Regions from separate parts of the Paraburkholderia sp. BCC1876 genome, predicted to be linked through region 1. Evidence: riboswitches for the same ligand, from Rfam matches in the RefSeq annotation. Region 1 holds a riboswitch; the other holds the start of a gene.
What was found. A riboswitch is a leader RNA that binds a small molecule or an ion and turns the genes downstream of it on or off. The one in region 1 is predicted to bind glycine.

Region 1 (5,089 bases):
TGCGTGGCGCTCACGCGGCGCAGGTTAATGCGCTTCGCGTTCGCCGCGTCGTGCAGCGCTTGCGTGCGCGCGCCGCTGTTGAACGTGAGCGTGTCGAAGAAGTTTTCGTTGGCGAGCGTGTAGCCGAGTTGCTGCGCGCCTTCGGCGAGCAGCGCGGCGATACGGTTCACGCGCAGCGCGATGGTCTTCAGACCGTGCGGGCCGTGATACACCGCGTACATGCTGGCCATGATCGCGAGCAGCGCTTGCGCGGTACACACGTTCGAGGTCGCCTTCTCGCGGCGAATATGTTGTTCGCGCGTTTGCAGCGCGAGGCGCAGCGCGGGATTGCCTTGCGCGTCGACGGTCACGCCGACGAGACGGCCCGGCATCTGACGCTTGAATTCGTCACGCACCGCGAGGTAAGCCGCATGCGGACCGCCGAAACCGACCGGCACGCCGAAACGCTGCGTGTTGCCGACGGCCACGTCCGCGCCCCATTCGCCCGGCGGCGTGAGCACGGTCAGCGCGAGCAGGTCGGCGGCGACCACCACATGACCGCCCGCGGCGTGGATCGCTTCGGTGAGCGCGCGGTAGTCGCGCACGTCGCCGTTCACACCGGGGTATTGCAGCAGCACGCCGAACGCATTCGCGCTGGCGGCTTCAGCAGCCGGGCCCACTTTCACTTCAATGCCAACTGGCGTGGCGCGCGTCTTCACCACTTCGATGGTTTGCGGCAGCACGTCGTCGGCGACGAAGAACACAGTCGACTTCGACTTGCCCACGCGTTGCAAAAGCGTCATTGCTTCAGCGGCGGCGGTGGCTTCGTCGAGCAGCGACGCGTTCGAGATTGCCAGACCGGTCAGGTCGACGATCATCTGCTGGAAGTTCAGCAGCGCTTCGAGACGGCCTTGCGAGATTTCCGGCTGATACGGCGTGTACGCGGTGTACCACGCCGGATTTTCCAGCACGTTGCGCAGGATCACCGTCGGGGTGTGCGCGTTGTAATAGCCCTGCCCGATATACGAGCGGAACACCTGGTTCTTGTCCGCGAGTTCACGCAGCGCGGCGAGTGCTTCGGCTTCGCTCTTCGGTTGCGCGAAGGGGCCGAGCGGCAGCGGTTCGGTGCGGCGGATCGTCTTCGGAATGACGGCGTCGATCAGCGCGGCGCGCGACGCGAAGCCGAGGGCTTCGAGCATGGCGTGCTGGTCGGCCGTATCCGGGCCGATGTGCCGTTCGGCGAAGGCGTCATGCACTTCGAGCGCGGCGAGCGAGAGAGGAGTGCGGTTCATCAGACGATCCGGGTGTTCGAGCTTCATGGGTGTTCCTGGCGGTGCGGCTGTCTTTTCGAAGTCTCGAAAGTGACGGGCCGCACCTGACGGGTTAAACGTAAAGGTGAATCAGGCGCCGATGGCCTTGGCGTACGCGTCGGCATCGATCAGACGATCGTGCGTGGCGTCGTCGGACGGCTTGATCTTGAAGAGCCAGCTGTCGTACGGCGTGGTGTTCACCGAATCGGGCGTGTCGGCGACGGCGGTGTTCGCTTCGATGATTTCGCCCGAGACCGGCGCGTAGATGTCGGAAGCGGCTTTCACCGATTCGATCACGGCGACGGTGTCGCCGGCTTCGACGTTCTTGCCGAGTTCCTGGACTTCGAAGAAGACGATATCGCCGAGCGCTTCCTGCGCGTGGTCGGTAATGCCGACCGTCAGCGTGCCGTCCGCTTCAGTGCGGACCCATTCGTGCGATTCGGTATATTTCAGATCGGCCGGGATGCTCATCGGATGCTCCTATGCGGTGTTCGGATGGTGTTCAATAAAGGGGGAGGCGTACGCGCCGGCCTGCTTAAACCGCGAGCACTTTGCCGTTGCGCACGAACGGCAGTTTTACCACGCTTGCGGGAACGTTTTTGTCACGAATCTGAACGTGAACGGTGTCGCCCGGCTGCACGCCTTTCGGCACGCGCGCAAAGGCGATCGATTCCTGCATGGTCGGGGAAAACGTGCCGCTGGTAATTTCGCCTTCGCCGTGCGACGTGACGACTTTCTGATGAGCACGCAGCACGCCTGCAGCCTTGCCGTTGTCTTTCAGCAGGATCAGGCCGACGAACGCGGCCTGCGAACCGTTCGCTTCCAGCTTGTCCTTGCCGACGAAGGCGCGCGGCGACGTGAGGTCGACGGTCCACGCGAGACCGGCGTCGAGCGGCGAGACGTTGTCGTCCATATCCTGGCCGTACAGGTTCATGCCGGCTTCGAGGCGCAGCGTGTCGCGCGCGCCGAGGCCGGCCGGGCGGACGCCTTGCGCTTGCAGCGCGTCCCACAGGGCGGCGACGTGTTCCGCCGGCACGATGATTTCGAAGCCGTCTTCGCCGGTGTAGCCGGTGCGGGCCACGGTGAGTTCGCCGAACGGCGTACCGTCGATACGGGCGGCGTTGAACGGCTTCAAGGCTTCAGTCGCGGCGCGCGCAGCCGGCACGGTTTGCCAGACCTTGTCGCGTGCGTTCGGGCCTTGCACGGCGACGATCGCGTAATCGCGACGCGGCGTGATGGTCAGGCCAAAGCTGCCTTCGGCGTTGAGCTGGCCGAACCAGGCGATGTCTTTGTCGGCGGTGCCGGCGTTCACGACCACGCGGAAGTGATCTTCGCCGAAGTAATAGACGATCAGATCGTCGATCACGCCGCCGTTCGGGTTCAGCAGACAGGAGTAGAGCGCACGGCCCGGGGTTTGCAGCTTGCCGACGTTATTGGCCAGCGCGTAGTCGAAGAAGGCGCGCACGCGCTCGCCAGTGAAATCGACGACGCACATGTGCGAGACGTCGAACATGCCGGCGTCGGTGCGCACGGCGCGGTGTTCGTCGATCTGCGAGCCGTAGTTGACGGGCATGTCCCAGCCGCCGAAGTCGACCATGCGGGCCTTGAGCGCGCAATGGGTGGCGTGGAGCGGGGTGTGTTTGAGTTCGGTCATGGGGCCTCAGGCGTCTCGCGAAACAAAAAAGGCCATGCGGCGCTACGCCTCACGGCCTGATGGCTGCGAGCGATGCGCTGCATGGCCCCTCTGTCCTCGATACCTGAGAGATTGCGTTGCCGTGAACACGTTGACGTGCCACGGTGAAACGCGCGCCCCTTCGGTGGGCAGCCTGCCGGAATCTGCGTTTGCAGATGGCTACTGCCGCTCTCCAGAGTGCGAAAAACCGGCGCCTCGATGCTGCAGTGAGGCGGGTTTTTCGACGCGGTCGGTCCTTTTGCCTGAGAGTTTGCGGGTGTGCCCCTTCGGCGGCGCGGCCTGCGATTTTCAGCGGCCAGCACGCTCTCCCGACGCGTGCGGCGAATGTACGCGACGCCCCCGAGCTTGTCAAATAAAGGCGCGCGAGCGGCGCGGGGGTTGGCGCAGCGCGATTGCGCCTGTCAAAAAAAAGCGCGGGACGTGATGCCCGCGCTTCTTTTGTACCGCATGACCTGAACTGGCGCGATTATTCGCCGATGGCGTGTGCCGCGTTGTCCAGTTCCTGGTTCAGCACGCGCTGTTCGTCGCCGGACAGCCCGCCGCCGTGTTGCGCGGCCATGTCGTGCGCTTCCTGACGGATCACGTCGAGGCGATGATGCAGCGCGCCGCCTTGCGGGGGCGGGTAATAGCCTTGGTTGACGTGAGCGTCGATGCGGCGGCTCAGGTTGTCGAGACGGCCGTCGACCTGATGCAGGCGCTCATACGCGATCTGCTGCGGGTTGGGGCGCGGGGCCGGCGCCGGTTGGGGCGCCACCACGCAAGCGGCGAGCGAACTGAGCAAAGCGCATGCTGCTACTGCGCGAATGATACGGGGCATGGACTCTCCGGAAGTCGTTGTCGTTTTCTGGTGCTACCCGGGTAGCAACGGATAAGACGGGGTTCGCGCTGACCGGAGCGGGGCGCTTATTTGTAACGTTATGTTCCTTTCGGGCTTGTTAGTTTAGGCGGCGCGGCGACGGTTTGTGAGCCAGTTTTGGGTACACAAACCGTCGCCGGACGCCGGCAAGCCCCTTAGCGAATCCGCTCGAACGGCAAGCGGACGCCTTCCTCCGAACTGCGCGTGGCCAGTTCGATAATCGTCATGACGTCGACGGCTTCCTGCGCGCTGACCGGGAATTTCACGCCGTTCTGGATCGCATCGGCGAGAGCAATGTAGAAGCCGGCGTAGTCGCCGTTACGCGTCGGCAGTTCGCGTTCGACTTCCTGATCGCCTTCCAGCACGCGCAGCACGCCCGCTGTATTGCCGGCGGCGAAGCCCTCGTCACCGGGGCGCAGACCGGCCTTCAACTGATCTTCCTGGGTGTCGAGTCCGTATTTCACATAGCTCCCGCGCGTGCCGTGGATCGCGAACCGCGGCGCGAGCAGCATGGTTAGCGCGCTGGCGTGCAGCACGACCTCGAATTCGCCATAGCCGAGTTGAATGTGCACGTAGTCCGGCGCACTGGCTTCGTCGCGATGCGTGCGCACGGTTGCCGACACGGTCTGCGGCGCGCCGAACAACGCGAGCGCCTGGTCGATCAGATGCGGTCCCAGGTCGAACAGCAGGCCGCCACCGCGCGACGCCTCTTCGCGCCAGCGCTGCCGCACTTCCGGCCGGAAGCGGTCGAAATGCGATTCGAATTGCGTGACGCGCCCCAAGGTGCCGGCGGCGAGCAGGTCGCGCACGGTCATGAAATCGCCGTCCCAGCGGCGGTTATGGAACGGCACGAAGCGCTTGCCGCGGGCCAGCGCGATGTTGGCGAGCGTATGCGCGTCGGCGGCGGTGAGCGTGACCGGCTTGTCGACCACCACGTGTTTGCCGGCTTCCAGCGTGCGGCGCGCGAGGTCGAAGTGCGTGTCGTTGGGCGTCGCGATCACAACGCAGTCGATTTCCTCGAGCGCGAGCAGCGCGTCGAGATCGGCCACCACTTTCGCGTGCGGATAGTCGGCGAGCGCCTGCTCGGGCCGGCCCGTCGCGATTGCCGCGACGCTCGCGCGCCCGCAGTGGTCGATCACCGGCGCATGAAAGGTGGCGCCAGCAAAACCGTAACCCATCAATCCAATCTTCAGCGATGCGGACATGCGTGTCTTCCTGCAAAACGGCGCGCCGCCTGGCCACCGTGGCGTC
Region 2 (5,089 bases), on a different contig from region 1:
TTCGCAAGCGCGTGTGCGACGGGCTTGCTTTCATGGGACTCGTGGAGGGCGATCCGGCGGGCAAGGTGAGGGCGATTCATACCGAGGAAGAGAAGCAGATCGCGCGGCATTGCCGGACGCTGTTGCGCGCTGAGGCGCATTGAACTGATCTGGCCGCTTTCTTTGCCGCTGACCTAGCCTCTTATTTCGGCTTGATGGTCGTGCGATCCAATACGCCGGTGACGCCGAACAGACGCGTGACGTCTTCGAGGGCGGCGATTCGTTGCTGATCGCGTTGCAGTTCGCCGCGCAGCGTGATGCGACCGGCGGCGACTTTCACCTTGACGGCGTGCTCGGGAACCGCGGTATCCCACGCGAGGCGACGGGTCGCTTCGGCGGCGATCTGAGCGTCGGTCAGGCGCGGGCTGGTCGTGCTGTGTTTCGTGGAACGGTGGTGTGGCATGGGTTCTCCACGGAGATTGCGGGGATGGGAGAACACTAGCAGATGTGACGGATTTTGCATTCGGCCTTTGCCGCCGTGATCGCCATCCACAAAAGCGTTCGCCCCTGCTGTGGGGGACGTCCCACAGCAGGGGCGCGTTGCAAACGGAGGCTACACAATCGCCGCAGCCACCGCCTGTGCCGTTGCCGCCGACAACGTCCACCCGAGGTGCCCGTGCCCGGTGTTGTAGAACACGCCTTGCCGTTTGCCCCGTCCCACCTTGGGCAGCATGCTCGGCAGCATCGGCCGCAAACCCGCCCACGGAATCACACGCGACGTCGACACTTCGGGGAAGTAGCGCCGTGTCCAGTCCACCAGCGGCGCAATCCGGTCCGAGCGGATATCGCGGTTGAAGCCGTTGATCTCCGCCGTGCCCGCCACGCGGAATCGATCCACACCGAGCCGGCTGGTGACGATCTTCGCGCTGTCGTCGAGCAGGCTCACCCACGGCGCGCGCCGCTGACTGGTTTCGTCGTCGAGACAGACCGTGATCGAATAGCCTTTCACCGGATAGATGTTCACGTGATCGCCGAGCATCGCCGCAAAATCGCGACTCTTCACCCCGGCGCAGACGACGATCCGCTCGAACGCAATGCGCTGCGACTCGCCTTCCAGATTGACCGTCAGCGAAAACTTGCCCTCCACGGGCTGCTCGATCGCCGTGATCTCGGCGTCGTAGTGAAACTCGACGCCGTGCCGCACGCAGGCATCCGCGAGACCGCGCGTGAACTTGTGGATGTCGCCGGTCGAATCGGACGGCGTGAAAAAACCGCCGAAGAAATCGCCTTGCAGCGTGGGCTCGATCCGCTGCAACTCGGTCGCCGACACCGGATTGCGGTCGAGGCCGCCTTCGCGCAGCAACGCATTCACCTTATTCGCCGCAGCGAATTCCTTCTGCGTTTTGTAGATATGCAGAATGCCGCGCCGTTCGAGATCGAACTCGATGCCCTCGCTACGCGCCGTCGAGAACAGATGTTCGCGCGCGGCAATCGCGAGCCGCACGGTCTCGACGGTGTTGCTCCGGTAGTGCGGAATCTGCCGCAGGAATTCGCCCATCCACGAGTATTTGTGCCACGTGGGCAGTGGATTGAGCAGTAGCGGGGCGTCGCGCGTGAGCATCCAGCGCAGACCCTTCAGCACGGTGGCGGTGCTGTTCCAGACTTCGGCGTTGCTGGCCGATAGCTGGCCGCCGTTGGCGAACGACGTCTCCATTGCCGCATAGCGATGGCGTTCGAAAACCGTGACGTGGTGGCCGCGTTGAGCGAGGGCGTAAGCGGTCGTGACGCCGGTAATGCCGGCGCCGATAATGGCGATTCGTGACATGACATAGTCCAGATGAGTTGAGCATCACCGGTGTCGATTTCGTGTCGAAACCGGCGTCGATGCCCCATCTGTCCCTGTACCTGAGAGTTTCTTCCCGCGCCATGCCGGCTCAATGCGAGCCGGAGTGGGGAATCCCCTTCGGTGGACGCGCGCAAGTGTCGGCGGCGTCGCTCTCCAGATGTTCCCGCTGCGCGGTCCTTTTGCCTGAGAGTTTCCGGGGCGGTTGCTCCGTCGGCGTCGTCACTAACCGCATGACGATCTCTCCCGCGCTGCATGCAGAACGGCACGACGATACCGGGCAAAAATTATTGCCGCAAGTGTTTCGTGCGCTGCGTTGCAGCGCGTGTGTGCTGTCCGAGCGTGGGTATGCGTGCGCGCTGTCCTGTGCGTGTGCTGCGATTGTGTACCGGGTCGGCGTGGCGGCGATCGGCTATAGTCAGCGGCACAATCCCCATTCATCAACGAGGAGAACGCCGTGCCCGCTTTCACAACGCTGCTCGCTTTCGGTCTGGTTTCACTCGGCATGGTGCTCACGCCGGGACCGAACATGATCTATCTGATCTCGCGATCGCTCTGTCAGGGCAAGCGCGCCGGTCTCGTGTCGCTCGGCGGCGTGGCGCTCGGTTTCGTGTTCTATATGTTCTGCGCGGCGTTCGGCATTACCGCGTTATTGCTCACGGTGCCGTTTGCGTACGACGCATTGCGCTTCGGCGGCGCACTGTATCTGTTGTATCTCGCGTGGCAGGCAGTCAAACCCGGCGGCCGTTCGCCGTTCCAGGTGCGCGATCTGCCGCACGATAGCCCCCGTAAGCTGTTCACCATGGGCTTCGTCACCAACCTCGCGAATCCGAAGATTGCGGTGATGTATCTGTCGCTGCTGCCGCAATTCATTTCGCCGGGACATGGCAGTGTGCTGTTGCAGTCGCTGGCTCTCGGCTGCGTGCAGATCGTGGTCAGCGTGACGGTGAATGCGATTATCGCGAGCATGGCGGGGTCGATCGCCGGGTTCCTCGCGGGTCGTCCCGTGTGGCTGAGGGTGCAGCGCTGGCTGATGGGCACGGTGCTCGCCGGACTCGCGGTGCGAATCGCGCTCGATTCGCGTCGGTAAGCGGTTCGATAGCATTCCCGGGCAAACGCTCTGCGTGCGGCGTGTCGTTGCGTTACTCCGCTATGACCGCCTGACTGTCGTCATGTCTATGCTGACTCCTTAGTCTGCTACCCCGGCGGACGACACTGGAAAAGGCGGATGAACGACATGAGCATGCCCATTCGGAGCGATTCCCCCCTTCAATCTGCATTTCAAAGGAAGTCTGTCGGCACCGGTGCTAGCGCCGGCGGGCAGCAGTCCATGGCCCCGGCCTCTCGCCCCGATCTTACGAAGACGAACGCGCCGACGGGACAGGGGCCGAGTCTCTTGCCGGGAGACGGTCACGCGGGCGCAGCGCACGTTCGTACGCAACGGGCGTTGACTGAACCGCGATGGCAGTCCACCAAGGAGACCTGGAGCGAATTCCAGTGTAGACATTTCAACTGGAATAACCGCCAGAGCGGCACGTGCGAGGCGGGCTCGGTACCAGCGAACGAAGGCAAGCAGCCGAAGCAATCGACCCTCGATATTTTATTGGCGATATCTTTCGCGGTGTTAGCCGGCGGCCCGACCGAGATGCTCCAGAAGCCATCCGGGGTTCCAGTCCGTCCTCCCTCTCCGATGGACGTGTCGCCTGCACCGTCGCGTCCTTCATCGCCAATGGACGTGTCGCCCGCACCGTCGCGTCCTTCATCGCCGATGGACGTGTCGCCCGCGCCATCCCGTCCAGCATCGCCGAAGGACACATCACCCACGCCCGCAGCGGGTCGCCCGGATGGGACCACGGCAGACCGGCCGGCCGATTCGGCGCAAGGCAGCGCGCCGTCCGCCAGTCATGCCGGAATACGCGGTCCCGATCCCTATCTCAGCCCGAACGCCGTGCCGCGCGGCATGCATATCAATGAAGTCGGCATGCTGGAGAAGTCGTCGTTTTCAACCGTGTATCGGGTTGAGCGTCCCGGTCTTCGAGAAGAGATCGCCGCGCATGGCTTTAGTCCGTCCAATCACTTCGGCGGAATTCAGAAGATGATCCAGGGCGACGCGATTATCGTTTCTGAAACGCCGGAAGGTGCCCGCATCTTCGGCAACGGTGAATACGGGGAGGGTCACTACGACTTATACGCAATCGATGCGAAAGGGTACAAGGGCGCGTCACTGAAAGACAACGTGGACTACAACACCGAGTTTGTCGCGCATGCAACGGGCCGCACAGCGGAGGCCTTGAAGAAGTTGCCGCCACGCGAAGTCGCGGAAGGTGCGCTGGAGTTCCTCGAGGCGCATATCGACGCGGCAGCGGGTCAGGCCAGCAAGATTCACCTTCTCGAACGAGGCGTGCCGCGCGACAGAAAATCCAGCGATTCCGAATGAGCGTGCGGCGCCTGGCGATGGCCGCATGTAACGGTCGGCAGTATGACTGCCGACCTGCTCGGGGAGCACGCGGCATGGGTTATTCATCGCGCCGATCCGTCCATTCGCGATTCATCTTCAAGGTGTCGCGGGCGCAGTGACTTATACATGATCGTCGTGGCGTCGAAGCGTTCCTCGTCCGGTCCGCGCGCGTAGCCCGGGATCATGCCGACCGCCTGATAGCCGAGTGCGATGTACAGCGGCTCGGCGTGATCGCCGGTACGCGTGTCGAGCGTGAGCAGGCTGCGCTGCAAACGCAGCGCGTGCCGCTCCAACTCCATCATCAACGCACGGGCGATCCCCCGACGACGCCACGCCGGATGAATCAGCAACTTGCGCACTTCGGCGCGATGTCGCTGGTTCGGCATCGTGTCGTAATCCAGTTGCACGGTGCCGGCGATTGCGTCGCCTTCACGCGCGACAAGCAGAACCAGCCGGCCATTAAGCAGCGTCGGCAGCACCTTGCCGCGCCAGAACGCTTCGCTCTCGTCGACGCCGTGGGGCAGCACGAAACCGACACTGGCGCCGTCATGCACGCAAGCATGCAGCAGCGTACCGAGTTCCGGCAGATGGCGTTCGAGATCGTCGGCGGAAAAAGGGGTGATGGTCATGGCGCTCATGTCGGCTCACACGATGAAAAGAAAGTAATGGGCGCCGCTGTGTGCGGGCGTCACGAAAGCGCTCGGGCCGAACAGCCGGTAGCGCAGGCAATCGCCAGGCTGCAGATCGTGGCTCTGACCGTCGACGGTGATTCGCAGTTGGCCTTCCAGCAGAATCAGATGATGTTCAAG

Region 2: linked by a shared signal. The riboswitch ahead of HWY05_RS01010 (D-amino acid dehydrogenase) and the one ahead of gcvT (glycine cleavage system aminomethyltransferase GcvT) in region 1 are both predicted to bind glycine.

The regions. Positions count from the first base shown of each region.
Region 1 is NZ_CADFGI010000004.1:176,538-181,626, reverse strand. Features, by position in the region: gene gcvP (aminomethyl-transferring glycine dehydrogenase) at 1-1,298, opposite strand, end outside; gene gcvH (glycine cleavage system protein GcvH) at 1,380-1,760, opposite strand; gene gcvT (glycine cleavage system aminomethyltransferase GcvT) at 1,825-2,943, opposite strand; glycine riboswitch at 3,024-3,168, opposite strand; glycine riboswitch at 3,202-3,303, opposite strand; gene HWY05_RS16235 (hypothetical protein) at 3,449-3,799, opposite strand; gene HWY05_RS16230 (oxidoreductase) at 3,994-5,043, opposite strand.
Region 2 is NZ_CADFGI010000001.1:251,566-256,654, reverse strand. Features, by position in the region: gene HWY05_RS01020 (acetate/propionate family kinase) at 1-143, shown strand, start outside; gene HWY05_RS01015 (BON domain-containing protein) at 182-442, opposite strand; gene HWY05_RS01010 (D-amino acid dehydrogenase) at 593-1,804, opposite strand; glycine riboswitch at 1,987-2,081, opposite strand; gene HWY05_RS01005 (LysE family translocator) at 2,280-2,912, shown strand; gene HWY05_RS01000 (hypothetical protein) at 3,270-4,259, shown strand; gene HWY05_RS00995 (GNAT family N-acetyltransferase) at 4,343-4,918, opposite strand; gene HWY05_RS00990 (XRE family transcriptional regulator) at 4,925-5,089, opposite strand, start outside.